DNA from 3 places in the Nocardioides sp. GXQ0305 genome. Region 2 is predicted to be linked to each of the others. Evidence: predicted binding sites of a transcription regulator. Region 2 holds the regulator's gene; each other region holds the start of a gene.
What was found. Region 2 encodes HrcA, which represses chaperone genes, less so after heat shock. Its sites were predicted from a motif close to TTGGCACTCGNNNNNNNCGAGTGCCAA; they were not measured.
Positions count from the first base shown of each region.

Region 1 (9,700 bases), on a different contig from region 2:
GAGTCGGTGACGAACGGAGCCACCGCGCCGGCGACGGTCCCGTTGAGGAGGAGCGTGAAGAAGGTGAACAACGACACCGCCGAGCCCCGCCCGGAGGGGAACAGGTCCAGCAGGATCAGCTGCATCGTCGGATAGGCGGCCACCGTGCCGAGGGCGAGCAGGGCCGGCCCCAGCACCACCCAGGGCAGCACCGGGCCGACGGTCGTCGCGACCGCGACGTTGGCCGCGGCGGCGGTCACGCAGAAGAGGAGGGAGCCGGTGACCAGCCGGTTGCCGGGGATCCGGCCCGCGGCCCAGCTGCTGAGCTGTGACCCGAGCATCACGGCGCCGACCAGCGGTGCGAACAGCACCCAGAAGTCGAGCTCGCCCAGGCCCAGCAGGTCGACGACGATGATCGAGGCGCTGCTGATGTAGATGAACTGCCCGCCGAACGTGAGCGCCGCCGACCAGGCGACCCGGTGGAACCGGCCGTTGCGGGCCACGGCGGCGAGACCGCCGACGAGCGCCCCCACGCGCAGCGGGATCCGACGCTCCGCCGGGTGGGTCTCCGGCAGCCACACCACCACCACCGCCACCAGCAGCAGGGCGGCCAGCGCCATGAACCAGAACGTGACCGGCCACGGGCCGACCTGCAGCAGCACCCCACCGATCACGGGGGCGATCGCCGGCGCCAGCGCGAAGATCATCATCACCCGGCTCATCAGCCGCTGTGCCTCGGCGCCCTCGTAGACGTCGCGGATGAGGGTCCGGCTGACGATCACCCCGCCACCGGCGCTCAGCCCCTGCAGCACCCGGAACACCAGCAGCGTCCCGAGGTCGGGGGACAGCGCGCAGCCGACCGACGCGACGACGTACGCCGTCACGCCCCCGAGGATCACCGGCTTGCGTCCGAGCGCGTCGGAGAGCGGACCGTGGAAGGGGCTCATCAGCCCGAACGAGACGAGGTACGTCGACACGACGAGCTGCATCTCGTCGCTGGTGACGCCGAAGTCGTCGCTCATCGCGCGGAACGCCGGGAACGGCGTGTCGATGCTGAACGGCCCGAGCATCGAGAGCCCGGCGAGGATGGTGGGGAGCAGCCACCGGAGGCGACGGTCGGCCGGGCTGGTCATCGGGCGCCAGCCTCCCACACGCCGGGGAGGTCGAGTGGGGCCCCGCTCGGAGATGAGTCGGGCCTCACTCCCCCGCGTGGGGAAGTGAGGCCCGACTCGACCTCCAGCGAGGCCCAGGTCAACCGGTCAGTGGCCGTGGCCGTGACCGTGGCCGGCGGGAGCCGGCTCCTCGTCCTCGGGCTTGTCGACGACCAGGGTCTCGGTCGTCAGCAGCATGCCGGCGATCGAGGTGGCGTTGACCAGCGCGGAGCGGGTCACCTTCACCGGGTCGAGCACGCCCTGGCCGACCAGGTCGCCGTACTCGGACGTGGCGGCGTTGTAGCCCGTGCCGGTACCGCCCTCGCGGACCTTGGCGACCACGACGTAGCCGTTGTCGCCGCCGTTCTCGGCGATCCAGCGCAGCGGCTCGTCGGCGGCCTTGCGCACGATCCGGACGCCGGCGGCCTCGTCACCGGACAGGCCGAGGTCACCGTCGAGGACCGACACGGCGTGCACCAGCGAGGAGCCACCGCCGGGGACGATGCCCTCCTCGATGGCGGCGCGGGTCGCGGAGACGGCGTCCTCGATGCGGTGCTTCTTCTCCTTCAGCTCCACCTCGGTGGCGGCGCCGACCTTGACCACGCACACGCCACCGGCCAGCTTGGCGAGCCGCTCCTGGAGCTTCTCGCGGTCCCAGTCGGAGTCGGTGTTCTCGATCTCGGCCTTGATCTGGTTGACGCGGGCCTCGACCTCGGCGTGGTCGCCCGCGCCGTCGACGATCGTGGTGTTGTCCTTGGTCACCACGACGCGGCGGGCCTGACCGAGCACCTCGAGCCCGACCTGGTCGAGCTTGAGGCCGACCTCGGGCGCCACGACCTGGCCGCCCGTCAGCGTCGCGATGTCCTGCATCATCGCCTTGCGGCGGTCGCCGAAGGCCGGGCTCTTCACCGCGACGGCGTTGAAGGTGCCGCGGATCTTGTTGACGACCAGCGTCGACAGCGCCTCGCCCTCGACGTCCTCGGCGAGGACGAAGAGCGGCTTGCCGGCCTGCATGACCTTCTCCAGCACCGGGAGCAGCTCCTGCACCGAGGAGATCTTCCCCTGGTGGAGCAGGATGTAGGGCTCGTCGAGGACGGCCTCCATCCGCTCGGGGTCGGACACGAAGTATGCCGAGATGTAGCCCTTGTCGAACTGCATGCCCTCGGTGAACTCCAGCTCGGTGCCCATGGTGTTGGACTCCTCGACGGTGATCACGCCGTCCTTGCCGACCTTGTCGAAGGACTGGGCGAGCAGGTCGCCGATGTGGGCGTCGCGCGAGCTGATGGTGGCGACGGAGGCCATGTCCTCGGTCGTCTCGACCTCACGGGCGGCCTCGAGCAGCGCGTCGCCGACGGCCTCGGCCGCGGCGTCCATGCCCCGCTTGAGGCTCATCGGGTTGACGCCGGCAGCCACGGCGCGCAGGCCCTCGTGGACCATCGCCTGGGCGAGCACGGTGGCCGTGGTGGTGCCGTCACCGGCGACGTCGTTGGTCTTGGTGGCGACCTCCTTGGTGAGCTGGGCACCGAGGTTCTCGAACGGGTCGTCGAGCTCGACCTCACGGGCGACGGTCACGCCGTCGTTGGTGATGGTCGGCGCGCCCCACTTCTTGTCCAGCACGACGTAGCGGCCCTTGGGGCCGAGGGTCACCTTGACGGTGTCGGCAAGGGCGTCGACGCCCCGCTCCAACGCCCGCCGGGCGGAGTCGTCGAAGTCCAGGATCTTGGGCATGTCTCTCCTAGTCAGGAACGAGATCGGGTCGTGTGCCCGGGCGTGCGCCTGGGCGCTCGCTCAGGCACACGACCCGGATCAGGGAAACGGTCAGGCCACCACGGCGAGCACGTCGCGGGCACTGAGGATCAGGTACTCCTCGCCGGCGTACTTGACCTCGGTGCCGCCGTACTTGCTGTAGATGACCTTGTCGCCGACGGCCACGTCGACGGGGACGCGGTTGCCGTTGTCGTCGATACGGCCGGGCCCGATCGCCAGGACCTCGCCCTCCTGGGGCTTCTCCTTGGCGGTGTCGGGGATGACCAGGCCGGAGGCGGTGGTCTGCTCGGCGTCGAGCGGCTTCACGACGATCCGGTCCTCGAGGGGCTTGATGTTGACCGACACTTCAGATCAACCTCCACTTTCTCTTCAACCTCTGGGGGAGCCAGCGGCTCCTGGGACGTGTGAGCCTGCGGGTTCGGTACGCCGTCGCGGGAGCCGTACGTCGTCGCAAGCGCTGGCACCCTCACGGCGAGAGTGCCAGCACCGACGCTAGCACTCGGTCGGAACGAGTGCCAGAAGGGGGCCGTCCTTCCGTCTGACAGGATCGTGCAGGTGGACCTCGACGCCTTCCGGTGGCTGCTCACCGACGACGGCCAGCAGCTGCTCGCCGCGGCCACGTCGGTCGAGGGCGACGAGCTCACGATCCAGCGCGAACTGCGGCGGCAGGCCTCCCCGGAGCAGGTCGCGGCGGCGCTCACGCAGGTCGAGCTCCGCAGGCGGGCCGCCGCCAAGTTCGGGGCCGAGGCCGCGCGGATGTACTTCACCCCCGACGGGCTCGAGCAGGCGACCCGGCTCTCCGTCGCCCGCCACCGCGCCGCGCGACTGGGCGCCGCGTCGGTCTCGACGCTCGTCGATCTCGGCTGCGGCATCGGCGGCGACCTGGTCGCCGCGGCGGCCGCCGGCATCACGGCCGCCGGCGTCGACCTCGACCCGGTCCGGGTGGCGGTCGCGGAGGCCAACCTGGCCGCGCTCGGCGTGCCGGGAGCGGTGATGGTCGCCGACGCGACCACCGTCGACACCACCCCCTTCGACGTCGCGTACGCCGACCCGGCCCGCCGCTCGGCCCGGGGCCGCACCTGGTCGGTCGACGACTGGGAGCCGCCCTGGTCGTTCGTGGAGGCGCTGCTGCGCCGCGACTCCTGCGTGAAGGTGGCGCCCGGCGTCCCCCACGAGCTGCTGCCCGAGGGCGTCGAGGCGGAGTGGGTCAGCGACCACGGCGAGGTCAAGGAGGCCGCGCTGTGGTCGGGCCGGTTGGCGACCACCGCGCGTCGCGCCACGGTCATCGGCGACGGCGGCCTGGCCACCCTGACCGACGAGGACGACCCGGGGGCGGGGGTGCGCGAGGTCGGCGACTTCCTCTACGAGCCCGACGGCGCGGTGATCCGGGCGGGCCTGGTGACCGCCGTCGCCGCCGGCGTCGACGGCGGCCTGGTCGACGAGCACATCGCCTACCTCACCAGCGACGCGTCGTACCGGACGCCGTTCGCGCGCGGCTACCGCGTCCTCGAACGGCTCCCCTACCGCGAGAAGCAGCTCCGGGCCGCGCTGCGCGAGCGCGGGGTCGGGGTCCTGACCATCAAGAAGCGTGGGGTCTCGGTCAGCCCCGAGGAGCTGCGGCACCGGCTGGCGCTGCGCGGCGACCGGACCGCGACCCTGGTGCTGACCAGGGCCGCCGGCCACGGCACCGCGCTGCTGGTCGAGCCCTTCTAGCACCCGGGTCGTTCCACGTCGGCCACGTCGACCGGCAGCCGACCGGGGGCCCGTTCCTCACCGGTGAGCACGTCGACGAGGGCCGACATCGCGCCGGCCGTGGTGCCGTAGGTGGCGATCCGCACCGGGGCGTCCGAGCCGGCCAGGACGTACGGCGTGTCCGTCGCGACCGCGACCTCCGCGGACACCGGGCCGTCGCCGTAGCCCGCGAAGGCCACCGTGGTCGCGCCCGAGAGCCTCCGCGCCTCGGCCGCCCGCCAGTCGGCGAGGGCGGCGCGGCGCCGGCGCTCGGCGGCACGCCAGCGGACGAGCCGCTGCCGGTACGCCGAGGCGCTCTCGTCCTGCCCGCGCTCGGGTCGAGGGCGGGCTGAGGCCAGCCGATCGGGCGCCGTTCGGGGCGACAGCACCTCCAGGCCCGCCGCCCGGGCGGCACCGCCGAAGGCCGCGGCCGCCTCGGCATCGCCGGTGGCCACGACCGCGCCATCGACCACGCGACCCCGGCACGGGCCGGACGCGACGGTCACCGCCGCGGCCGAGAGCTCCCGGGAGGCGTCCCGCGCGGATCCGACCGGCGTACCGGAGCGACCACTCGCGTGCTCGAGCAGGGCGACCTGACGGGCCGCCGCCTGCAGCAGCCTGAACCGCGGCAGGTCGTTCTGCCGGACCGCACGGACGATGGCGGCCCGCGCCGCCGCCGGGTCGGTGGGCATCAGCAGGACGTCGTTGCCGGCGCGGAGTGCCTTCACCGCCACCTCACCGGGGTCGCGACCCTCCGTCACCGCCGCCATCTGGAGCGAGTCGGTGACGACGAGTCCGTCGAACCCGAGCTCGCGACGCAGCAGGCGGGTGGTGACCTTGCGGGACAGGCTGGAGGGCTTGCGGGGGGAGACGGCCCGGACGTCGAGGTGCCCGGTCATCAGGGCGGGGGCGCCGGCGTCGATCGCGGTGGCGAACGGGGCCAGGTCGACCCGGCGCAGCTCCCCGAGCGACCGCTGCTGCACCGGCAGCTCGAGGTGGCTGTCCGCGGGCACCGAGCCGTGGCCCGGGAAGTGCTTGAGCACGGGGACGACACCGCCCGCCCCGAGCCCCTCGGCGGCCGCGACCGCCTGCTCCCCGACCAGGCGGGGGTCCGAGCCCGGGGAGCGGGAGCCGATCGTCGGGTCGTCCGGTCCGCTGGTGACGTCGGCGACCGGCGCGAAGTCGACCGTGAAGCCGAGGCCGGCCAGCTCGGCGCCGTACTGCCGGTAGACGCGGGTGGTGAGGGCCTCGTCGCCGGCCGCGCCCGCACTCATGAACGCCGGGAACGGCGTCGTCGCGGCCCGCTCGACGATCCCGCCCTCCTGGTCCACGGAGAGGAACAGCGGCCACGGCCGGTCGACCTTGCGGCGGAGCGTCGAGAGCATGCTGCGGGTCCGGGCGGGCGAGGTCAGGTTCTCGTCGAAGGCGACCACACCCCCGAGGTGCAGGTCGCGCACCATCCGCACCGGGGCGGCGGTGCCGGACCAGGACGCGACGATGACCTGTCCCGCCAGCGCCGGGAGCGGGAGCCGCTCGACCTGTCGTGCCGCGGCGTCGAGCTCGGCCTCGGTGGGGCCCCAGCCCGGCGTCAGCGCCAGCTCGTCCGCCGGGCCGGGCGTCTCGGCCTCTCCGCTCGCCGTGGCGTCGGCAGGCGGGTCGTCGCCCCCCGACGTCGCGGGGTCGTCGTCGTCGCCCTGGCAGCCGGTGGCCGCCAGCAGCAGGACGGTGAGCACGCCGAGCAGGCGAGATCGGGCGAGCGCGGGCACGCCTTCATCGTGCCCGGGCCCGGGGGTGCCGGCCAACCCGCGTCCTCGCCCGGGTGTGGTTGGCTCCTGCCATGGGGAGCGAGCGCCGCCGCTGGCCGGGGTGGGTGTACGCCGAGGGCGAGGAGCCGGACTACCGGTTCAGCCTCGCCAACGAGCGGACCCTGCTGGCCTGGCTGCGCACGGCCCTGGCGTTGCTCGCGGCCGGGGTGGCGCTCGACCAGATCGACCTCGCCATGGGCGCCGGCCTGCAGCTGGCCCTCGCCGCCGCGCTGGTGCTGCTCGGCATCGTCTGCGCCGGCGCGTCCTGGTGGCGCTGGGCCGCCGCCGAGAGGGCGATCCGGCTCCGGCGTCCGCTGCCGGGGTCGACCCTCGGACTGCTGCTGGCGGTCGTCACGATCGCCATCGGCGTCGCCGTCCTGGTGGGGTTCTGACGTGGCCCACCCGGTCCACGGGATGCAGGCCGAGCGCACCGCGCTCGCCTGGCAGCGCACCGGCCTGTCGGTGGCCGTCGCCGCTGCGGTGCTGGCCCGACTGACGTACGGCGACCTCGGCGGTGGGGCGCTCGTCGTCCTCGCCGTCTGCCTGGGGCTGTGCGGGTGGGTGATGCTGGACACCCGTCGGCGCTACCGGGGCCGGGTGCGGGAGGACGCCGCACGGCCGGGCATCGGCGGGTGGGCGGCCGCGGTCGCCGTCAGCGTGGTGGCGATGGGCGTGGCCGAGCTCGCGGCGCTGGTCGTGGGTTAGCCGAGCGACTCGCGCTCCGCGCCGATCGTGGTGTCGTCGCCGTGGCCGGTGTGGACGACCGTCTCGTCGGGCAGCGCGAACAGGCGCCGGCGGATCGACTCGACGATGACGTCCTCGTCGCTGAACGACCGGCCGGTCGCGCCGGGCCCGCCCTGGAAGAGGGTGTCGCCGGTGAACACGCAGCCGAGGTCGTGGACGTAGAGGCAGACCGCGCCCGGCGCGTGCCCCGGGGTGTGGAGCACGGTCAGGGCCGCGCCGCCGACGGTGATCGACTGCCCGTCCGCGAGGTCGGCGTCCCAGAGATGCTCGGTGTGGGTGAGCTCCCAGAGCGGGCGGTCGTCGGGGTGGAGCAGGATCGGCGCCGAGACGCGCTCGCGCAGCTCGGGCGCGACCCGGACGTGGTCGTCGTGGGCGTGCGTGCACACGATCGCCTTCACGGACCGGGCGCCGACGACCTCCAGGATCGCGTCGACATCGTGCGGCGCATCGATGACCACGCACTGCTCGTCGTCGCCGACGACCCAGACGTTGTTGTCGACCTCGTGGGTCTCGCCGTCGAGGGAGAAGGTGCCGCTGACGACGGCGTGGTCGACCCGCACCGCCATCAGAACACCACCACGGAGCGCAGCACGTTGCCTCCGTCCATCTTGGCGAAGGCCGCCTCCACGTCGTCGAGCCCGATCTCCTCGCTCACGAAGGCGTCGAGGTCGAGTCGTCCTTGCCGGTAGAGGTCGACCAGCATCGGGAAGTCGCGGCTGGGCAGGCAGTCGCCGTACCAGCTCGACTTGAGGGCACCCCCGCGGCCGAAGACGTCGATCAGCGGGATGTCGGGGACCTTCATGTCGGGCGTCGGCACACCCACCAGCACGACCGTCCCGGCGAGGTCGCGGGCGTAGAAGGCCTGCTTCCAGGTCTCGGGGCGGCCCACGGCGTCGATCACGACGTCGGCACCGTCGGACCCGTCGTCGCCGCAGATCTGCTTGATCGCCTCGACGGGGTCCTGCTCGCTGCCGTTGACGGTGTGGGTCGCGCCGAGCCGGCGGGCGCCCTCCAGCTTTCGGTCGTCGAGGTCGACGGCGATGATCTTCGACGCCCCGGCGAGCGCCGACCCGGCGACGGCGGCGGCACCCACCCCGCCGCAGCCGATGACGGCGACGGAGTTGCCGCGACCCACGTGACCGGTGTTGATCGCGGCCCCCAGACCTGCCATCACCCCGCAGCCCAGCAGCCCGACGGCGGCCGCGCGCGCCTCCGGATCGACCTTCGTGCACTGACCGGCCGCGACCAGGGTCTTCTCGGCGAACGCCCCGATGCCGAGCGCCGGGCTCAGCTCCGTGCCGTCCTCCAGCGTCATCCGCTGGGTCGCGTTGAACGTGCTGAAGCAGTACCACGGCTCCCCGCGGTTGCAGGCGCGGCAGTCGCCGCAGACGGCGCGCCAGTTGAGGACCACGAAGTCGCCCGGAGCGACGTCGGTGACCCCCTCTCCGACCGCCTCGACCGTCCCGGCCGCCTCGTGGCCGAGCAGGAACGGGAACTCGTCGTTGATGCCGCCCTCGCGGTAGTGGAGGTCGGTGTGGCAGACCCCGCACGCCTGGACCCGCACCAGCGCCTCGCCCGGCCCCGGGTCGGGGACGATGATGGTCTCGATCCGGACGGGCTCGCCCTTGCCGTGGGCGACGACGCCTCTCACCTGGTGCATGCGGGCGACTCAACCACACCGGCCAAGCCCCGGGCACGGGGTTACCACGTCCCCCGGACTCCTCTGCGACCGGCTGGGCCCGTCGTACCCGACATCGGTGTCGTCATCCGCACGACAGCACGGATGTCGGGTGGGACGCCTCACCAAACACCGAGCACGTCACCGCCGATCGTGATCACGAACGCCGACACGACGAGGATGAAGAACGTCCGGACGAAGCGGCTGCCGCGCGAGATCGCGACCCGGGCGCCGAGGTAGCCGCCCACCAGGTTGCAGAGGCCCATCACCAGGCCGACCTCCCACAGCACCGCCCCCATCGGCACGAACACGACCAGGGCGCCGAGGTTGGTGGTCCAGTTGGCCAACCGGGCCTTGGCGCTGGCCTCCAGGAAGGAGTAGCCCAGCAGCCCGACCAGCGTGAACACGAAGAACGACCCGGTCCCCGGCCCCAGCGCGCCGTCGTAGAACCCGATGGCCAGGCCGGTCAGCATCGCGAGCGCGAGGTGCCGGTGGCCTGCGAACCGCAACGCGGTCTCCTCCCCCAGCTCCGGCTTGAACAACACGTAGGCGCCGACCACGACGAGCACCACCAGCACGATCGGGTCGAAGGCCTCGGCCGGGATCCAGGACGCCGCGACCGCGCCGAGGACCGCGCCGATGAACGAGAGGACCATCAGCGGCAGGAAGGTGCGGGGGTCGGGCCGGACCCGGCGGTAGTACGTCGCGCTGCTGACGGTCGTGCCGCAGATCGCCGCGACCTTGTTGGTGGCGAGCACCTGGACCGGCGTCGCGCCCGGCATGCCCAGCAAGAGCGCCGGGAGCAGCACCAGTCCCCCGCCGCCGACCACGGCGTCCACGAACCC
Region 1 is NZ_JBNYXG010000001.1:765,223-774,922, reverse strand. Features, by position in the region: gene ACQ1X7_RS03725 (multidrug effflux MFS transporter) at 1-1,112, opposite strand, end outside; gene groL (chaperonin GroEL) at 1,239-2,858, opposite strand; gene groES (co-chaperone GroES) at 2,949-3,242, opposite strand; gene ACQ1X7_RS03710 (THUMP-like domain-containing protein) at 3,453-4,610, shown strand; gene ACQ1X7_RS03705 (glycoside hydrolase family 3 N-terminal domain-containing protein) at 4,607-6,394, opposite strand; gene ACQ1X7_RS03700 (DUF202 domain-containing protein) at 6,466-6,825, shown strand; gene ACQ1X7_RS03695 (DUF202 domain-containing protein) at 6,827-7,138, shown strand; gene ACQ1X7_RS03690 (MBL fold metallo-hydrolase) at 7,135-7,743, opposite strand; gene ACQ1X7_RS03685 (S-(hydroxymethyl)mycothiol dehydrogenase) at 7,743-8,837, opposite strand; gene ACQ1X7_RS03680 (sulfite exporter TauE/SafE family protein) at 8,978-9,700, opposite strand, start outside.
Region 1: the regulator HrcA is predicted to act here: its motif matches at 3,390-3,416, upstream of groES (co-chaperone GroES).

Region 2 (9,700 bases):
GCACCCGCCAGGCGGTGTGCACGAACCAGGCAGGCGGGACCCTGGGGGGTCGAGGCGCGTCAGTGGTCATGCCGGATCCTCCCGGGTCGTGCAGCACGACGATAATGCGTCGCGTGACCACCGGGATCCCGTCGGGGCTGGAGAGCCAGCGTGACCTGGGTCCCGAGTGGTCGGACTGGCTCGACCGGCTCCCCGGACTGCGGGACGAGCTGGTCGGGGAGTGGGGCCTCACCGTCGACGGCGCGCCCCGGCACGGGTTCTGCTCCCTGGTGCTGCCCGTGCGCGACCCGGCGGGGGTGCCCACGGTGCTGAAGGTCGGTCTCCCCGACGACGAGTCCGAGCACGAGGCGCTGGCGCTCCGGCACTGGCACGGCGACGGGACGGTCCGGCTGCTCCGGGCCGACCCCCGGCGACGGGCGATGCTCCTGGAGCGACTGCACGAGCACGACCTCTCGGACCTCTGGGACGTCGAGGCGTGCGAGGTGGTGGCGGGGTTCTACGCCCGCCTCCACCGGCCCGCGCTGCCGCAGCTGCGCCCGCTGACGACGTACGTCGGCCGCTGGCTCGACGGGCTCGACGAGGTACGGCGCGAGATGCCGGTGCCTCCACGGATGGTCGAGCAGGCGCTCCATCTCGGTCGGGCGCTCGTGGCCGACCCGGGCAGCACCGGCGTGCTGATCCACGGCGACCTCCACTTCGAGAACGTGCTGGCCGCGGACCGGGAGCCGTGGCTGGTCATCGACCCCAAGCCGATGAGTGGCGACCCGCACTTCGAGCCCGGCCGATGCTCCAGAACCGCTGGGAGGAGATGGCCGACGGACCCGTGAGCCTGCGCGACGCGATCCGCCGCCGTTTCCACGTCCTGGTCGACGCGGCCGGGCTCGACGAGTCCCGGGCCCGCGACTGGGCCGTGGTGCGGATGGTCCTCGACGCCTCCTGGAGCGTGCTCGACGCGAGGCGCGCTGGTCGAGGCCTCACGCCGGAGGAGCGTGACTGGGTGACGCGCTGCGTGGCGATCGCGAAGGCGGTGCAGGACTGAGCCTCCGTGATGGGATGGGCTCGTGAAGTTCACCATCCGCTCCGTGAACGTCGGCCGGCCCCGCCCCTGGCAGTGGGCCGAGATCGGGCGCAGCTCCATCCAGAAGCACACCGTCCCGGGCCCGGTCGAGGTGCACCGACTCGGCATCGCCGGCGACCAGGTGTCCGACACCAGGCACCACGGCGGGGTCGACCAGGCGGTCTACGCCTTCGCCCGCGAGGACCTCGACTGGTGGCAGGGCGAGCTCGACACGAAGCTCCACGACGGCCATTTCGGGGAGAACCTCACCACGAGCGGCTACGACGTCAACGAGGCCGAGATGGGGGAGCGGTGGCGGGTCGGCAGCGCACTCGTCGAGGTCGCGTCGGTCCGGACGCCGTGCAACGACTTCAAGGGCTGGCTCGGCGAGTGCGGCCTCGACAACGCCGGCTGGGTCAAGCGATTTGCGGCGCAGTCCCGTCCCGGCCCCTACCTCCGTGTCCTGGAGGAGGGTGAGGTCAGCGCCGGCGACGCCGCCGAGGTCGTGCACCGGCCCGGTCACGGGATCACCGTGACGTTCGTCTTCCGCGCCCTGATGGGCGAGCGCGAGCTGCTGCCCCGGCTCCTGGGCGTCGAGGGGCTGGCCGAGGAGGCGCGTCGCACGGCCGAGAGGTACGTCGAGTCCGGCCGGTAACGGTTCGGGCGTCCGTTCGGTGGTGGTGCTACCGCCGCGTAACCGGGTGATCTAGGTTACGCACCACACGATCTCGCCCGAAGCCAGGAGTGCCCGTGCCCATCACCCACGACACCAGCTTTCTCGACACCATGCCGGCCAACGTGGCCGTGCAGTTCCTCGACCGTGTCGAACGCTCGGCCGACCTCGAGGCGTTCCGCTACCCGGTGGGCGAGACCTGGGAGTCGGTGACCTGGCGGCAGGCGGGCGACCAGGTCCAGGGGCTCGCGGCGGGCCTGCTGGCGCTGGGGATCGAGCCGGAGCAACGGGTGGGCATCGCCTCGGGCACCCGCTACGAGTGGATCCTGGCCGACCTGGCCATCATGTGTGCGGGAGCAGCCACGACCACCGTCTACCCGACCACCAACAGCCGCGACACCGGCTACATCCTGGGTGACTCCGAGTGCCGGGTGGTCTTCGCCGAGGACGACGACCAGCTCGCCAAGCTGGTCGAGCACAAGAGCGAGCTGCCCCACCTCGCCAAGGTCGTCACCTTCGACGGCAAGGCGGACGGTGACTGGATCATCACGCTCGACGACCTGGCCGAGCTCGGCAAGGCCCACCTCGCCGACCACCCGGGCGCGGTCGAGGAGGTGGCCCGCGGCATCTCCCCCGACCAGCTCGCCACCCTGATCTACACCTCCGGCACGACCGGCCGCCCCAAGGGTGTCCGCCTCAAGCACCGCTCCTGGGTCTACGAGGGTGAGGCGATCAAGGCGCAGGACATCCTCCACGAGGACGACCTGCAGTTCCTGTGGCTCCCGATGGCGCACTCGTTCGGCAAGGTGCTGCTGTCCACGCAGATGGCCTGCGGCTTCGCGACCGCCATCGACGGCCGGGTGGAGAAGATCGTCGACAACCTGGGCGTGGTCAAGCCGACGTTCATGGGCGCCGCACCCCGCATCTTCGAGAAGGCACACGGCCGGATCGTCACCATGACCGCCTCGGAGGGCGGCGCCAAGGAGAAGATCTTCACCCAGGCGTTCAAGGTCGGCCTCGAGGTGGACCGCCTCGAGCGCGAGGGCAAGCCGGTGCCGCTCCCGCTCAAGGTGCAGCACGCGCTCTTCGACCGGCTGGTGTTCAGCAAGGTCCGCGAGCGCTTCGGCGGCCGGGTGCGGTTCTTCATCTCGGGCGCCGCGGCGCTCAACCGCGACATCGCCGAGTGGTTCCACGCCGCCGGGATCCTGATCCTCGAGGGCTACGGCCTCACCGAGAGCTCGGCCGGGTCCTTCGTCAACCACCCGCTGGACTACCGGTTCGGCACGGTCGGGCCCGCGGTGCCCGGCACCGAGGTCCGGCTCGGTGAGGGTGACGAGATCCAGATCAAGGGGCCGGGCGTGATGGACGGCTACCACAACCTCCCCGAGGAGAGCGCTGCGACGCTCACCGACGACGGCTGGCTCCGCACGGGCGACAAGGGGTCGGTCGACCCCGACGGCTACCTGACCATCACCGGGCGGATCAAGGAGCTCTTCAAGACCTCCGGCGGCAAGTACGTCGCCCCGCCGGCCATCGAGTCGAAGTTCAAGGCGATCTGCCCCTACGCCAGCCAGTTCATGGTGTTCGGCAACGAGCGGAACTTCTGCGTCGCCCTGGTCACGCTCGACCCGGACGCGATCGCCGGCTGGGCGGAGGAGAACGGCGTCAGCGGCGACTACGCCGACATCGTCGCCTCCGACACGTGCCGCACCATGGTGCAGGGCTACGTCGACGAGCTCAACAGCAACCTCAACCGCTGGGAGACCATCAAGAAGTGGGAGCTCCTCGACCACGACCTGAGCGTCGAGTCGGGCGAGCTGACGCCCTCGATGAAGGTGAAGCGCAACGTCGTCGAGGACAACTACAGGGAGCGGCTGGACGCCTTCTACGCCTGAGGCTCTTCCCGCAGCTGACCGGGGCGCCTGGCGGGGGGTGTGGCAGCATGGTCCGGTGCCGTCCGCCCCGCCCCCGGGGGACCCGGCGCCCCCCGACGGCCGGCTGCCGGAGGAAGCGCTGGCCGACCTCGGGAAGCAGCCCTTCGGGCTCTACGTGCACGTCCCGTTCTGCCGGGTCCGGTGCGGCTACTGCGACTTCAACACCTACACTGCCGACGAGCTCGGGTCCGGCGTCTCGCGCGCGACGTACGCCGAGTCGGCGATCACCGAGATCCGGATGGCCCGGCGGGTCCTGGGGCCCGTGGACCTGCCGGTCTCGACGATCTTCCTCGGCGGAGGGACGCCCACCCTGCTCCCGCCCGCCGACCTGGCGGCGGTGCTGGCGGCGGCGGCAGCGGAGTTCGGGCTGGCCCCCGACGTCGAGGTGACGACCGAGGCCAACCCCGACTCGGTGACCCGCTGGGACCTCGACGAGCTCCGCGAGTCCGGCTACACCCGCATCTCCTTCGGGATGCAGTCGGCCGTGCCCCGCGTGCTCGCCACGCTCGACCGGACCCACGACCCGCTCCGCGTCCCGGCCGCGGTCGGCTGGGCACGGTCGGCCGGCTTCGAGCAGGTCAGCCTCGACCTGATCTACGGCACCCCCGGGGAGTCGGTGCGCGACTGGGAGACCTCCCTGGACGCCGCGCTCGACTGCGCGCCGGACCACGTGTCGGCGTACGCGCTGATCGTCGAGGACGGCACCGCGCTGGCCCGAGCCGTGCGCCGCGGCGAGCTGGCGGCGCCGGACGACGACGACCTCGCCGACAAGTACCTCCTCGCCGACGAGCGGCTCGCGACGGCCGGCCTGGACTGGTACGAGGTCTCCAACTGGGCGCGTGACGAAGCAGCGCGGTGCCGGCACAACCTCCTGTACTGGACAGGCGCGGACTGGTGGGGCGTCGGTCCCGGCGCGCACTCGCACGTCGGTGGCGTCCGGTGGTGGAACGTCAAGCACCCCGCGGCGTACGCCGAGCGGCTCGGTGCGGGAGCCAGCCCTGCCCATGCGCGGGAGACGCTGACGGGGGAGGAGCGCCGGGTCGAGCGGGTGCTGCTGGAGACCCGTCTGGCCGCCGGTCTGGACCCCGCCGTCCTGGACGACGCCGGTCGGCAGGCGGTGCCGGGGCTGGTCGCGCGGGGCCTGCTCGCGGAGGCCCCCGGCCGGCTGGTGCTCACCCGCGAGGGGCGGCTGCTGGCCGACGCCGTGGTCCGCGACCTGCTGCCCTGAGGCGAGGCCTAGGAGATGAACCGGATGGTCAGCGGGTAGCGGTAGTCCTCGCCGTTGCCGGCCTTGACCGTCGCCATGATGATCAGCACCAGGACCGCGATCGCCAGCACGATCACCAGGGGCACGAGGACCACGAGCCCGATCCCGAACGTGGCCACCGCCAGCACGAACGCCACGATCGCGCCCACGATCGAGTAGATCAGCAGCGAGATCTGGAAGTTCAGCGACTCGACCGCGTGGCGCCGGACGAACGGCGACGCGTCGCCCTTCACCAGCATCACCAGGAGCGGGGCGAGGAACCCGAGGGCGATGTAGGCCGCGACCAGGGTGCCGATGTGCGCCACCAGCGCCCAGGTCTTCTCCTCCTGGGTGAGGGCCTCGGGGGGCTGGCCCCAGGTCGCACCGCCCGGCTCGCTCATGGCTCCAGCGTAACGAAGTCGATGAGCTCCTCGACCCGTCCGAGCAGGGCCGGGTCGAGGTCCTGGAAGCCGCGGACGCCGCCGAGGACGTGCTGCCAGGCGCGGGCGATGTCGGCCTGGTCCCGGTGCGGCCAGCCGAGCCGCTGACAGGTCCCGGTCTTCCAGTCCTCGCGCCGGGGCACCTCGGGCCAGGCGCCGATGCCGAGCCGTGCCGGCTTCACCGCCTGCCAGACGTCGATGAACGGGTGCCCGACTACCAGCACGTGCGGTCCGACGGGGGAGCGGCGTACGGCGTCGGCGATCCGGCTCTCCTTCGAGCCCGGCACCAGGTGGTCGACCAGAACGCCGACCCGGCGGCCGGGGCCCGGCCCGAAGTCGCGCAACTGCTCGGCGAGGTCGTCGACGCCGCCGAGGTACTCGACCACGACCCCCTCGACCCGCAGGTCGTCGCCCCAGACCTTCTCGACCAGCTCGGCGTCGTGGCGGCCCTCGACGTAGATCCGGCTCTGCCGCGCCACCCGGGCCTTCGCGCCGTGCACGGCGACGGACCCGGACGCGGTGCGCGTCGGCCTCGCGGGCGCAGCCGTCGTCGGGGGCGCGACCAGGATCACGGGACGCCCCTCGAGCCGGAACCCCGGACCGAGTGGGAAGGTCCGGCGCCGCTGCCGGCGGTCCTCCAGGGTCACCGTGTGGAGGTCGCGGTCGACGGCCACGATCTCGCCGCAGAAGTCGGTCTCGACCTCCTCCACCACCTCGCCCCGGGTCGCCGGGGCCTCTGTCGCGCGCCCCTTCCTCGGCGCCCGCCAGTCGGTGGCGAGCACATCGGAGCCGTAGCGGTCGGGTGCGGCCGGAGGAGTCACCCGGACACGCTAGGAGCGCGGCGAGGTGAGGCCCGGCAGGGCGCGCCGGTGACTACTGATCCGCGTCGTCCGCGGAGTCACCGCTCTGGTCGTCGGCGCTCTCCTCGGGGGTCTTGCCCCCGTGCAGGTCGAGCTCGTCGCGGTCGACCTCGTCGGTGTCCACGGACTCGGCGAGCGGGTTGTCCTCGCCGGGCTGCAGGTCCTCGGGGAGGTCCTCGTCGCGGATGCCGCCCTGCTCTCCCTCGGATTCGCTCATGCCCCCGAACCTAGCCGCCGCCGGGTCCGGGCCACACACCCCAACGGCTACAGGAGGGGCAGCCGCTTCTGGCTGCGCGGCAGCTGCTCGTAGCCGCGCACCACCGCCTGCTCCAGCAACCCCGGCTCCCAGGGCCAGTCGGCGGCGCCGATCGCCCCGGCCGCCGGCACCCCCCGCGAGGCGAGGTCGCGCACGGTCTCGGCGACGATGCCGATCTCGTTGCGCTGCACCTCGACGTAGTCGCGGTCGACCGGTGCGCCGTGCCCAGGCACGACGACCGAGCCGCTGGTCGTCAGCCCCAGCACGATGTCGAGGCTCAGCGGCCACTCCAGCGGGAAGCAGTCCGACCCGTACGCCGGCGGGGCGGACTCCTCGACCAGGTCGCCGGCGAGCAGCACGTCGGCATCGGGGACCCGGACGACGAGGTCACCGGCCGTGTGCCCGCGCCCGGGGTGGACCAGCTCGACCGCACGGTCGCCGAGGTCGAGCACCCTGGCGGAGGAGAACGTGTCGTCGGGCAGCACGACCCGGGTGGCCAGGACCTCGTCCCGGTGCGGGTCGTCCGGGGAGTCGGCGTACCGCTGGCGGATCTCCTCGCCGCGTCGTGCCAGCTCGTCGGCCGCGTCCTCGTGGGCGGTCACCGGCGCCGCCGGCCACGCCTCCCGGAAGGCCTCGTTGCCGAACGTGTGGTCGAAGTGCCAGTGGGTGTTCACCACCCCGACGACCTCGCCGGCACCGAGCCGGCTTACGTCGTCGACCACGGTGCGTCCGGCCGCCGTGGAGCCGTGGGTGTCGACCACCAGCAGACCGCGGTCGCCGCCCAGCACCGTGACGTTGGCGTCGAACCACTCGTAGCGCGCCACCCAGACCCGGGACGCCACCTCGGCGAAGTCAGCCATGGAGCAGAGGCTAGTAGGCTTGGCACTCAGCCGAAGTGAGTGCCAGAGGGTGCCCGACGAGTCAGGGAGGTGGCGAACGTGCAGGACGAACGCAGGCTCGCCGTGCTCCGGGCGATCGTCGAGGACTACGTCGCCACCGAGGAGCCGGTCGGCTCCAAGGCCCTCGTCGAGCGGCACCGGCTGGGGGTCTCGCCCGCGACGGTCCGCAACGACATGGCGGCGCTGGAGGAGGAGGGCTTCATCACCCAGCCCCACACCAGCGCCGGGCGGGTGCCGACCGACAAGGGCTACCGGCTCTTCGTCGACCGGCTCACCACCGTCAAGCCGATGAGCGTGGCCGAACGTCGCGCGATCACGACGCTGCTCGACGGAGCCGTCGACCTCGACGACGTCGTCCACCGCTCGGTGCGCCTGCTGGCCCAGCTGACCCGCCAGGTGGCCGTCGTCCAGTACCCCACCCTCAGCCGGAGCACGGTCCGTCACGTCGAGCTGGTCGCGCTCAGCCCCAGTCGGCTGCTGACGGTGCTGATCCTCAGCACCGGCCGGGTCGAGCAGCGACTGGTCGAGATGACGACGACCCTCACCGACGACGTGCTGTCCGACCTGCGGCTCCAGGTCAACCGGGCCGCGACGGGCCAGACCATCGCCGACGCCGTGACCGCGCTGCGGGCTCTGGCCGCCGACGTCGCGACCGCCGCCCCGGTCGTCGAGGCCCTCGCGGAGGCGATGGACGACCACCGGTCCGACGAGCGCATCGTCGTCGGCGGGGCCGCCAACCTCGCCCGCTACGGCGACAGCTTCGACTCCGCGGTGCGCCCGCTCCTCGAGGCGCTGGAGGAGCACGTCGTGCTGCTCAAGCTGCTGGGCGAGGCCAGCGGCGACACCGTCACGGTCCGGATCGGTCACGAGGGCCCCTACCAGGAGCTCGCCTCGACCAGCGTGGTCGCGACCGGCTACGGCCCCGGTGACGAGGCGCTCGCCGCCCTCGGCATCGTCGGCCCCACCCGCATGGACTACCCCGGGACCATGGCCGCGGTGCGCGCGGTTGCGCGCTACGTCTCCCGGATCCTCGACGAGGCATGAGCCACCCCGACCACCCCACGGACGACATGAAGGAACACCGTTGAGCCAGGACCTGTACGACCTCCTGGGCGTCACCCGCGACGCGGACGCCGACGACATCAAGAAGGCCTACCGAAAGCTGGCGCGCCAGTACCACCCCGACGTCAACCCGGACGCCGCCTCGCAGGAGAAGTTCAAGGAGGTCTCCCGCGCCTACGAGGTCCTCTCGGACCCGCAGAAGCGGGCGGCGTACGACCGCGGTGGTGACCCGTTCGCAGGGATGGGCGGCTTCGGTGGCCAGGGTGCGGGTTTCTCGTTCACCGACATCATGGACGCGTTCTTCGGGGGCGGCGGCGCCGCGCCCGGAGGCGGGCGTGGTCCGCGGTCCCGCGTACGCCGCGGCCAGGACGCCCTGATCCGGATCGACGTCGAGCTGGCCGAGGCCGCCTTCGGCGTCACCCGCGAGCTCAAGGTGGACACCGCGGTCGTCTGCACGACCTGCGGTGGCGAGGGAGCGGCCCCCGGGAGCCACCCGGTGCCGTGCGAGACCTGCCGGGGAGCCGGCGAGGTGGCCCACGTCCAGCGGTCGTTCCTGGGCGAGGTCCGGACGCTGCGCCCGTGCGCGGCCTGCCGCGGCTTCGGCACCATCATCCCGGACCCGTGCCGCGAGTGCTCGGGCGACGGACGGGTCCGCTCGCGCCGCACGCTGACCGTCAAGATCCCTGCCGGCGTCGACACCGGCACCCGGGTCCAGCTCGGCGAGCAGGGGGAGGTCGGCCCGGGCGGCGGTCCGGCGGGTGACCTCTACGTGGAGATCAACGTGGCCGCCCACGACACCTTCACCCGGCAGGGCGACGACCTGCACTGCACCATCACGCTCCCGATGACCGCGGCCGCCCTCGGCACCACGCTGACCCTGCCGACCCTCGAGGCCGACCTCGACCAGGGGGCGGGGTCCGGGGTCGAGACCAGCTTCGACCTCGAGATCCGGCCCGGCACCCAGTCGGGCGCCGAGCAGGTGCTCCGCGGCCGTGGGGTCCCGGGACTGCGGGGTGGCGGACGCGGCAACCTGGTGGTCCACACGGTCGTGGAGACGCCGACCCGCCTCGACCCGCGGCAGGAGGAGCTGCTGCACGAGCTGGCCGCGCTCCGCAGCGAGGAGCAGCCGACGGGGCAGGTCCGGCCGGCGTCGAAGTCGGTCTTCGGACGGCTCCGCGACGCGTTCAACCCGCACTGATCCCGGCACCGATGAGCCTCCCCGTCCACCTGGTGCCGTCGCTGGACGGCGTGGCGCCGGGCTCGACGGTCGCGG
Region 2 is NZ_JBNYXG010000008.1:100,266-109,965, forward strand. Features, by position in the region: gene ACQ1X7_RS18290 (nitroreductase/quinone reductase family protein) at 1-70, opposite strand, end outside; gene ACQ1X7_RS18295 (aminoglycoside phosphotransferase family protein) at 114-827, shown strand; gene ACQ1X7_RS18300 (hypothetical protein) at 809-1,039, shown strand; gene ACQ1X7_RS18305 (MOSC domain-containing protein) at 1,062-1,712, shown strand; gene ACQ1X7_RS18310 (AMP-dependent synthetase/ligase) at 1,808-3,625, shown strand; gene hemW (radical SAM family heme chaperone HemW) at 3,681-4,892, shown strand; gene ACQ1X7_RS18320 (DUF4870 domain-containing protein) at 4,901-5,311, opposite strand; gene ACQ1X7_RS18325 (DUF3097 domain-containing protein) at 5,308-6,171, opposite strand; gene ACQ1X7_RS18330 (hypothetical protein) at 6,224-6,427, opposite strand; gene ACQ1X7_RS18335 (MBL fold metallo-hydrolase) at 6,475-7,326, opposite strand; gene hrcA (heat-inducible transcriptional repressor HrcA) at 7,405-8,409, shown strand; gene dnaJ (molecular chaperone DnaJ) at 8,450-9,625, shown strand; gene ACQ1X7_RS18350 (16S rRNA (uracil(1498)-N(3))-methyltransferase) at 9,637-9,700, shown strand, end outside.

Region 3 (9,700 bases), on a different contig from region 2:
CCCGCGTCGACGCAGTGACCGACCAGGACGTCGGCCCGCCCCTCGACCCGGACGGCGAGCTCGGAGACGACCCGGGTCTTGCCGATCCCTGCCGGCCCCTCGAGCAGCGCGGGCGTGAGGCGACCCGACTCGACCACGCCGTCCACGAGCGAGGTGAGCCGTCGCAGCACGTCGTCGCGGCCGACGAGCGTCCGGCTCGCCGGGCGGCCGGGCGCGCGGCCGACGCCGGTCCCGGCCGTGGGGTCCATATCGGACAAGTATGGTCCGCGGCCGGGACCGGCGACAGGGTGCGAGCCCGGCGGCCTCAGCTGCCCGCGCGCACCGGGACGATCTGGTCCGCGACCAGTCCGTGCGCCTCGCGGTGCACGCGCGCGGCGGCCTCGGCGTCCGGGGCCTCGACCAGGCAGAAGACCTTGCCGCTGCCCTCGTCGAACCAGTACTGCTGGTAGTCCACGCCGTACGCGGCCTGGACCTCCACGTCGCGCCGGTGAGCCTCCCCGACCGCCTCGGCGGTGAGCCCCTCCACCTTCTCGTGCACGTCCATGAACAGGGTCATGACTTCCTCCTCGTGTGTTCGGAGGTGCCAGCGTGGGCGTGGTCGAGGCGGGCCACGTAGGGGGAACCACGCAGATCGGGCCGCCGGGACCACCCATACGACGGCACAGGGCCCCGGTTCCGTGGTGGAACCGGGGCCCTGCGTGCGTGTTGAGTGAGTTCGGACCACGGCTGAGGTTTCGAGACGCCTCGCACAGTCCCGCGCTTTGCGCGTGCCTGTGCCGACGCTCCTCAACCTGATCGCCCGACAGGCCTGCGCGCTCACGCGCGCAGGCCTTGAGCGATCAAAAGTCCATGCCTCCCATGCCGCCCATGTCACCGCCGCCGGGCGCGGCCGCGGCCTTCTCCGGCTTGTCGGCCACGACGGCCTCGGTGGTGAGGAACAGCGCGGCGATCGACGCGGCGTTCTGGAGCGCCGAGCGGGTCACCTTGGCCGGGTCGAGGATGCCGGCCTCGACCATGTCGACGTACTCGCCGGTGGCCGCGTCGAGGCCGTGGCCGGCCTGCAGCCCGCGGACCTTCTCCACGATGACGCCACCCTCGAGACCGGCGTTGACCGCGATCTGCTTGAGCGGGGCCTCGGTGGCGGCACGCACGATCGCGGCGCCGGTGGCCTCGTCGCCGGACAGGTCCAGCTTCTCGAAGGCGGACTCGGCGGCCTGCAGCAGCGCCACGCCACCGCCGGCCACGATGCCCTCCTCGACGGCCGCCTTCGCGTTGCGGACGGCGTCCTCGATCCGGTGCTTGCGCTCCTTGAGCTCGACCTCGGTGGCCGCACCGACCTGGATCACCGCGACGCCGCCGGCCAGCTTGGCCAGCCGCTCCTGCAGCTTCTCGCGGTCGTAGTCGGAGTCGCTCTTCTCGATCTCGGCACGGATCTGGTTGACCCGACCCTCGATCTGGCCGGTGTCGCCCGCACCCTCGACGATGGTGGTCTCGTCCTTGGTGATGACGACCTTGCGGGCCTGGCCGAGCAGCTCGAGTCCGGCGTTCTCCAGCTTCAGGCCGACCTCCTCGGAGATGACCTGGCCGCCCGTGAGGATCGCGATGTCCTGCAGCATGGCCTTGCGGCGGTCGCCGAAGCCCGGGGCCTTGACGGCGACGGACTTGAACGTGCCACGGATCTTGTTGACGACCAGCGTGGACAGCGCCTCGCCGTCGACGTCCTCGGCGATGATGACCAGCGGCTTGCCGGACTGCATGACCTTCTCGAGCAGCGGCAGCAGGTCCTTGACCGAGCTGACCTTGGAGTTGGCGATGAGGACGTAGGGGTCCTCGAGCACGGTCTCCATCCGCTCGGGGTCGGTGACGAAGTAGGCCGAGATGTAGCCCTTGTCGAACCGCATGCCCTCGGTGAGCTCGAGGTCGAGCCCGAAGGTGTTCGACTCCTCGACGGTGATGACGCCTTCCTTGCCGACCTTGTCCATCGCCTCGGCGATGATCTCGCCGACGGTGGTGTCGGCGGCGGAGATCGACGCGGTCGCGGCGATCTGCTCCTTGGTCTCGACGTCCTTGGCCATCCCGAGCAGCTGCTCGGCGACCTTGTCGACCGCGGTCTCGATGCCACGCTTGAGGCTCATCGGGTTGGCACCCGCGGCGACGTTGCGCAGACCCTCGCGGACCATCGCCTGGGCCAGGACGGTCGCCGTCGTCGTGCCGTCACCGGCGACGTCGTCGGTCTTCTTCGCGACCTCCTTGACCAGCTCGGCGCCGATCTTCTCGTAGGCGTCCTCGAGCTCGATCTCCTTGGCGATCGACACACCGTCGTTGGTGATCGTCGGGGCGCCCCACTTCTTCTCGAGCACGACGTTGCGGCCCTTGGGCCCGAGCGTGACCTTGACCGCGTCGGCGAGGGTGTTCATGCCCCGCTCCAGCCCGCGGCGGGCCTCCTCGTTGAAAGCAATCAGCTTCGGCATAACTCCTGCGATTCCTTCTGGGAGTCTGGTGGCACCCGGTGGGTTGCCCGCGACGGAACGGCCTGCCCGCGCCGACGAACCCTGCTCGCCGGTCGGTACGGACCTCAACGCACACCAGGTCGTGTGTTGTCACTCTCATGGTACGAGTGCCAATCCAATGTTTAGCACTCGGGGTGGGCGAGTGCAAACAGCTCTCGCGAGATCGTCGAGGTCCGGGCTGGGTGTCCGTACCCATGTGCGGGGCCCCGTCCGCCCGGACACTGGCGGCATGACCTCAGACACCGTCCCGTCTGCCACCCAGCACCCGCAGCCGCGCCCCGCCAGCCCGCGCCAGCTCGACTGGCTGCGGGGCGAGGTGGCGGCCTGGACCCGCGAGGGACTGCTCGCGCCCGGGCAGGCGGAGTCACTCCTCGGCCGCTACGACGCCAGTCGGCGGCACTCGGTCGGCCGCCTGCTCCTGGTGCTCGGCGCCGGCTTCGTCGGCGTGGGCGTGATCTGGCTGGTCGCCGCCAACCTGGACCAGCTCGGTCCGCTCGGCCGGTTCCTCCTCGTCGCGGCCGCCTGGCTGGGCCTCCTCGTGGGCAGCGAGGTGCTGGCCGCCCGCTCGGCAGCGCGCACGACTGCCTCCCGCGTGCTGGTCATGTCGCTGCGGACGCTGGCCTCGGTCGTCCTCGGTGCGGTCGTGTTCCAGGCAGCACAGAGCCTGCAGGTGCCGGCCTGGCAACCGGCCCTGCTCGGCTGGTGGGCCCTCGGCGCGCTGGTGCAGGCGTACGGCGTGCGCTCGGTCGGTCCGCTGCTGGTAGGCCTCGTGACCGGCCTGACCTGGCTCCTCTGGGTGGTCGTGGAGGATGCCCCGAGCGGTCTCGGCGTGGTGCTGGCGCTGCTGGCCGCGGCCACCGTCGCCGCCGGGCTCTCCGCGTTGCACACCCGGTTCGCCACAGAGTTCGCGGACGCGTGGCGCGAGGCGGGCGCCCTCCTCGTCCTCGTGGGGCTGTTCGCCGCCGCGCTCCCGTTCGTCACGGCCGACGGCTTCGCCTGGGACCGCTGGCTGGTCGGAGCGGTCGCCGCCGCAGTGCTCACCGTGGGCGCCGGCGCGGCCGTCGCGAGGGGACGGGACCGGCTCGAGCCGCTCGCCGCACTCGGGCTGGCTGCCGCGGCCCTGCTGCTGGTCGCCTGGGACACCGGCGCCGACGTCGACGTGCTCACCACGGGCGACTGGCTGCATGCTGTGGTCAGCGTCGCCGTCTACGTCGTGGTCGCGGTCGCCGTGGCCGTCCTCGGGACCCTGCGCGACAGCCGAACGCTCACCGCGACGGCCACCACCGCGCTGGTCGTGTTCGTGACGTTCCAGAGCTTCGCGGTGTTCGCCCGGATCATCGAGGGCGCCTGGCTGTTCGTGGTCCTCGGTCTGGTGTTCCTCGGGACCGGCGTGCTCTTCGACCGCACCAGACGCCGGCTCGCCGCGGTCATCGCGTCGTCCGAGGATCAGTCGTGAACCGCGTCGTGGTCGTCGCACTGGTGGCGGTCGCCCAGCTCGCGTTCGTCGGCGCCGCGGTCGCGCCCCAGCTCTCGAGTCGCCTCACCGGTGAGGACTACCGGATGGAGGTACGGCCGCTGGATCCGATCGACCCGTTCCGCGGTGCCTACGTCACCCTCGACTACCCCGGCCTGCAGGCCCCGGGCGGTTCGCAGCCCCCCAGCAGGGACGACGGACAGCGGGGTGCGGTCTACGTCCCCCTCGTCGAGCGGGACGGCACCTGGGTCGCCGCGGGCTGGCGCCGGACCCGTCCCGCGGAGGCGCCCTACCTCGCGTGCGACGACACCGACCGGGCGATCCACTGCGGGATCGAGTCGTACTTCGTGCCCCAGGACCGGGCTGCCGAGCTGGAGCGGCGCCTCGCGGAGCGAGGCGGGGTCGCGACCGTCCGGATCGACGACCGGGGCCACGCGACGGTCATCGACGTGCGCTGACCCAGCCCGCCGGCAGCGCCAGGAGCAACAGGCTGCGCAGCGGGGCGTGGTGCCCGAACGGGAGCTCGTCGTGCTGACCGAGCGCGTGCAGGACCGAGGGCAGCATCGCCTGTGCCGTGCGCTTGTAGCCCAGGCCGCTCGGGTGGAACCGGTCCAGGCTGAACATCTCGTCGGGATTCGTGACGAAGAACGGGCCGGCCACGTGGCGGAGCGAGACCGCGCGGGCGCCCGCGGCCGTCGCCGCGTCCCGCTGGGCCTCGGCCAGCTGGCGGGAGACCCGCGAGCCGAGCCCGCGCAACGGCTGCGGGACGTGCTGGAGGGCCCCGAGGTCGGGACAGGTGCCGACCACGACCTCGGCCCCCCGGGCACGGAGCGCCTCGACCGTCTCGACGAGGTGCCGCACGGACTCGCCGACGGGCACCCGGTGGGTGACGTCGTTGCCCCCGACCACCACGACGGCGACGTCGGGCCGGTAGGTCAGGGGCAGCGCCACCAGCTGGTCGGGCAGCGCACTCGACTCCGAGCCGACCACGGCCACGGTGCGCAGCCGGACGGGTCGGCGGGTCTGCTTGGCCAGGCCGCGGGCCAGGCGACCACCGAGCGTGTCCTTGCGCCGCTCGGCCCCGAGGCCGGCAGCGATCGAGTCCCCGAGCAGGACCAGCTCCACCGGCTCGCCCTCGTAGCGCTTCCGCCAGACCCGGTCGGCGTACGGCGGCTGCTCGCCGAGCGGCTTGCCGATCACCGCACGTACGGCGGCGGCCTGGCGCGCCAGGACGTGCCGGCCGCCGAGCCAGGCGCCGAGGGCCACGCCGCCGACGAGGGCGGCCGAGGTCACGAGAAGGCGGGAGCGCGACACCCACCTGTTGAACCACACCCACCTGAACGGCCGGCGAACTCGCCGCAGGCGGCGGGTGACGGGTCGGTCAGCCGCCCGCGACCGCCGGGATCACCGAGACCTGGGCGCCGTCGGGGGTGGGGGTCGCCAGGTTGTCCAGGAAGCGCACGTCGTCGTTGCCGACGTACACGTTCACGAACCGACGCAGCTCGCCCGTCTCGTCGACGATCCGTCCCTTGATGCCGGAGTGGTGGGTGTCGAGGTCCTCGAGGACCTCGGCGAGGGTGCCGCCCTCCGCGCTCACCTCCGACTCGCCGCCGGTGTAGGTGCGCAGGATGGTCGGGATCCGGACGGAGACGCTCATGGTGCCCCTTTCGGTGGTGCCCTGGTCGGGTGTGGTGCGACGTTAGTCGGCGAGGCCGGTGGCGGTGAAGGCCGCGTAGGACGGCTCGATGGTGGCGGCGGCACCGACCCGGTCGGCGACGGCGTCGAGCGTCTTCAGGCCCATGCCGGTGTTGATGATGACGGTCTCGAGCTCGGGGTCGAGCTGGCCGCTCTCGACCAGCTTTCGCAGCACCGCGGTCGTCGTCCCGCCCGCGGTCTCGGTGAAGATGCCCTCGGTCCGGGCAAGCAGCAGGATGCCCTCGCGCACCTCGTCGTCGGAGACGTCCTCCACCGCACCACCCGTGCGCCTGCAGATGTCCAGAACGTAGATGCCGTCGGCGGGGTTGCCGATGGCCAGTGACTTGGCGATGGTGTCGGGCTTCTGGGGACGGATCGCGTCGACCCCCGCCTTCCACGCGGTGGCGACCGGCGAGCAGCCCGTGGCCTGCGCGCCGTACACCTGGTAGGGCTTGTCCTCGACCAGCCCCAGCCGGATCAGCTCCTGGAAGGCCTTGTCGACCTTGGTCAGCTGGGCACCAGAGGCGACCGGGATCACGACCTGGTCGGGCAGCCGCCAGCCGAGCTGCTCGGCGATCTCGTACCCGAGGGTCTTGGAGCCCTCGGCGTAGTAGGGCCGGACGTTGACGTTGACGAACGCCCAGCCGTCCTCCTCGCCGGCGATCTCCGAGGCGAGCTTGTTGACGTCGTCGTAGTTGCCCTCCACCGCGACCAGCGAGTCGGTGTAGACCGCGGAGTTGACCTGCTTGGGCTTCTCGAGGTCGCTCGGGATGAACACCACGGTCTTCATCCCGGCGCGGGCACCGGCCGCGGCCACGGCGTTCGCGAGGTTGCCGGTCGACGGACACGCGAAGACCTTCGCGTCGAGCTCGCGAGCCGCGCTCAGCGCGCAGGCGACGACCCGGTCCTTGAAGGAGTTGGTCGGGTTGGTGGAGTCGTCCTTGACCCACAGCCGGCTCAGCCCCAGCGCGGCGGCGAGGTTGCGCGCCTCGAGCAGCCGGGTGAAACCGGGCTCGGTGTTGGGCGACTCCTCGATGTCGCTGGGGACCGGCAGCAGCGCCTTGTAGCGCCACATGTTGCGCGGCCCCGCCTCGATCTCCGCGCGGGTGACCGCGGGGTAGTCGTAGGCCACCTCGAGCGGCCCGAAGCACTCCGGACACGCGTAGTGGGGGCCCAGCGCGACCCGGTGCCCGCACTCGCGGCAGGCCAGGGAGGTGGCGTGCCCGAAGGCGCCGTCGCGCAGGGGGTGCGTCGCGGCCTCGACCAGCGTGGAGCTCAAGAGGATCCTCCTCCTCATCTTCCCCGCGGCGGCTCTCGCCGCGGGCCGGAATTGGCACCGTCTCCACGACGTGAGCGGTCGTGGCGGTTGCCGGGACGTCGACGGGCCGTTCCCTCAGTCCCTCTCGATGAGCTGGTGACGACTGTACGCGGCGCGTCTCAGCATGCGTCCGCGGGTCCCGCATCGTGGATGCCCGCGGATGGGGCGCTGCGGGTGACGGCGGACCAGCGTCGTCAGCGGGCGCGGGCGGTCAGGTCGCGCAGCAGGTCGAGCACGCCGTCCGGTCCCTTGACCAGCACGTCGGCGTGCTCGGCGAGGGCGTTCTCCTCCTCCGACAGCGAGCACACCAGGAGGGTCGGGAGGCCCCGCTCGCGGAGCTCGCCCACGGCCTCGAAGGCGTCGAGGTCGCCGAGGTCGTCGCCGATGAAGAGCATGCCGCCAGCGTCCTGCTCCTCGACGAAGGTGCGGACGGCCTGCCCCTTGGTCATCCCCGACGAGCGCACCTCGATGACGTTGCGGCCGGGCTCGAGCACCAGGTGGTGCCGTCCCGCGAGCTCGCGCAGGGGCTCCATCAGCCGGTCGCGGGCGGCGCGGGGGTCCGGCAGCCGCCGGGTGTGGACGGCGACCGCGAGTCCCTTCTCCTCCACGTGCGCGTCGGCCGCGTCGAACCGGCGAAGCAGCGCCGGCAGCTCGCGCTCGAACGTCGAGAGGCCCGCGGGCGGTCGGGGCGACACGACGCGGCGCCGGGTCGAGGACCACCGCTCGTTGCCGTACTGCCCGAAGACGAAGAGCTCCTTGCCGCGCTCGCCGATCTCGGCGCCCACGTCGTCGAGGTCACCGAGCGCGAGCGCCTGGCGGGCGGGGCGGCCGGTGATCACCGCCACCGCGCGAACCACCTCGGCCAGGTCGACCAGCACCCCCGGGGCGTCGGGGTGGATGCGGGCCTCGTCCGGGTCGTCGACGATCGGCGAGAGCACCCCGTCGAAGTCGAGGCCGACGACGCACCGGCCCGCAGCCTCGGCGTACGCCTCGAGTCGCCGCCCGGCCTCCGGGGACGTGAGCTCCATGTGTCCATCCCACCACGGCCGGGACGACGCGGCCTCCCGGGTCACCGGTGTTTCAACGCGCTGCCGCGCGCGCTCCGGCTCAGGCAGCGTCGGCGGTGAGGATGACCGTCAACCGGTCGCGCTTCATCGGCCCGGTCGCGGCCTCGGTCCGGTCGATGCCCAGGTCACGGGCCAGGATCGTGGCGGCCTGCTGGAGCCGCGGCGGGTAGTAGACGGTCGAGCTCGGGATGGTGCCGTACCAGTTGTCGGAGCCGACCACCTGCCAGCCGACCTGGGCGGCGGTCCCGGCAACCTGGCCGGCGAGACCGGTGATCCCGGAGTTGTTGTAGACCTCGACGTAGACCTCGCCGCGCTGGACCTGCGGCTTCTTCTTCTTGACCTCGGGCGGCTCGACGGTCCGCTGGGCCTCCGGGGTCTCGTTGCCCGACGGCTGGGAGACGGCGGTGACCTCGCGCTCGGTCGGCGCCTCGCCCCGGGTGGCGACGTAGGTGACCCCGGCCATCGCGATCGCGACGATGCTGAGGATCACGACGGGCGAGGGGAAGGCCACGCCGCGCTGGTTGCGCATGTGCATGACTCGCCTAGACCTCGAAGCCGAGCCGGCGGGCGGAGCGCTGGCGCTGCCGCGCGGCGCGCAGACGACGCAGCCTCCGGACGAGCAGGGGGTCGGCCTCGAGCGCCTCGGGGCGGTCGATGAGGGCGTTGAGGACCTGGTAGTAGCGGGTCGACGACATGTCGAACTTCTCGCGGACCGCGGTCTCCTTGGCGCCGGAGTACTTCCACCACTGCCGCTCGAACTCGAGGATCTCGCGGTCGCGGTCGCTCAGTCCGGGCTGCTCCGCGGACTGTCCGTGGAGGGCGTTCGCGGCGTCCATCGCAGCAAGTCTCCCCTGTGGTGGTGGTAGGACACGCCAAACTCTAGGCGACGAACCACAACGATGTCATTCGCATCGGGCGAGTCGCGGCCACGGGTCTCGCTGCGCCACGATGGGCCGATGCAGCCTGCCGCCGTCCGATGGGGGATCCTCGCCACCGGCTCGATCGCCCACAGCTTCGCCCGCGACCTCAGGGAGGTCCGGGGCGCCGCGCTGGCGGCGGTCGGGTCCCGGTCCGCGGAGTCGGCGGCCGAGCTCGCGAGGTCGTACGGCGCCGAGGGCTGCCGCGCGCACGGCTCCTACCAGGCGCTGGTCGCCGATCCGGACGTCGACGTCGTCTACGTCGCCTCCCCCCACGTGTTCCACCTCGAGCACGCGCGGATGGCGCTGGTGGCGGGCAAGCACGTGCTGTGCGAGAAGCCGCTCACCGTCAACCGGGCGGAGGCCGAGGAGATGGTGGCGCTGGCGGTCCGCCACGACCGGTTCCTGATGGAGGCGATGTGGACGGCCTGCCACCCGGTGGTGCGGGCGGTCGTCGCCGGGCTGGACGCCGGCCGGTTCGGCACCCCGCGTCAGCTGCACGCCGACTTCGGGTTCGCGACCCACCAGCCGCCCGGGCACCGGCTGCTCGACCCGGCGCTCGGTGGCGGCGCACTGCTCGACCTCGGCGTCTACCCGCTCACGCTCGCGGAGCTGCTGCTGGGACCCGTGGAGACGGCCGTCGCCGTGGCGTCCCTCGACGACCGCGGCGTCGATCGCGACGTCGCGATCGCCACCCGCCACCCCGGCGGGGCCGTCGG
Region 3 is NZ_JBNYXG010000002.1:557,856-567,555, forward strand. Features, by position in the region: gene ACQ1X7_RS07615 (ATP-binding protein) at 1-248, opposite strand, end outside; gene ACQ1X7_RS07620 (DUF4242 domain-containing protein) at 305-556, opposite strand; gene groL (chaperonin GroEL) at 840-2,471, opposite strand; gene ACQ1X7_RS07630 (DUF2157 domain-containing protein) at 2,740-3,966, shown strand; gene ACQ1X7_RS07635 (GDYXXLXY domain-containing protein) at 3,963-4,442, shown strand; gene ACQ1X7_RS07640 (SGNH/GDSL hydrolase family protein) at 4,426-5,277, opposite strand; gene ACQ1X7_RS07645 (MoaD/ThiS family protein) at 5,366-5,641, opposite strand; gene thrC (threonine synthase) at 5,684-6,958, opposite strand; SAM riboswitch class I at 6,970-7,092, opposite strand; gene otsB (trehalose-phosphatase) at 7,192-8,025, opposite strand; gene ACQ1X7_RS07660 (LytR C-terminal domain-containing protein) at 8,105-8,599, opposite strand; gene ACQ1X7_RS07665 (DUF3263 domain-containing protein) at 8,607-8,900, opposite strand; gene ACQ1X7_RS07670 (Gfo/Idh/MocA family protein) at 9,021-9,700, shown strand, end outside.
Region 3: the regulator HrcA is predicted to act here: its motif matches at 2,633-2,659, upstream of groL (chaperonin GroEL).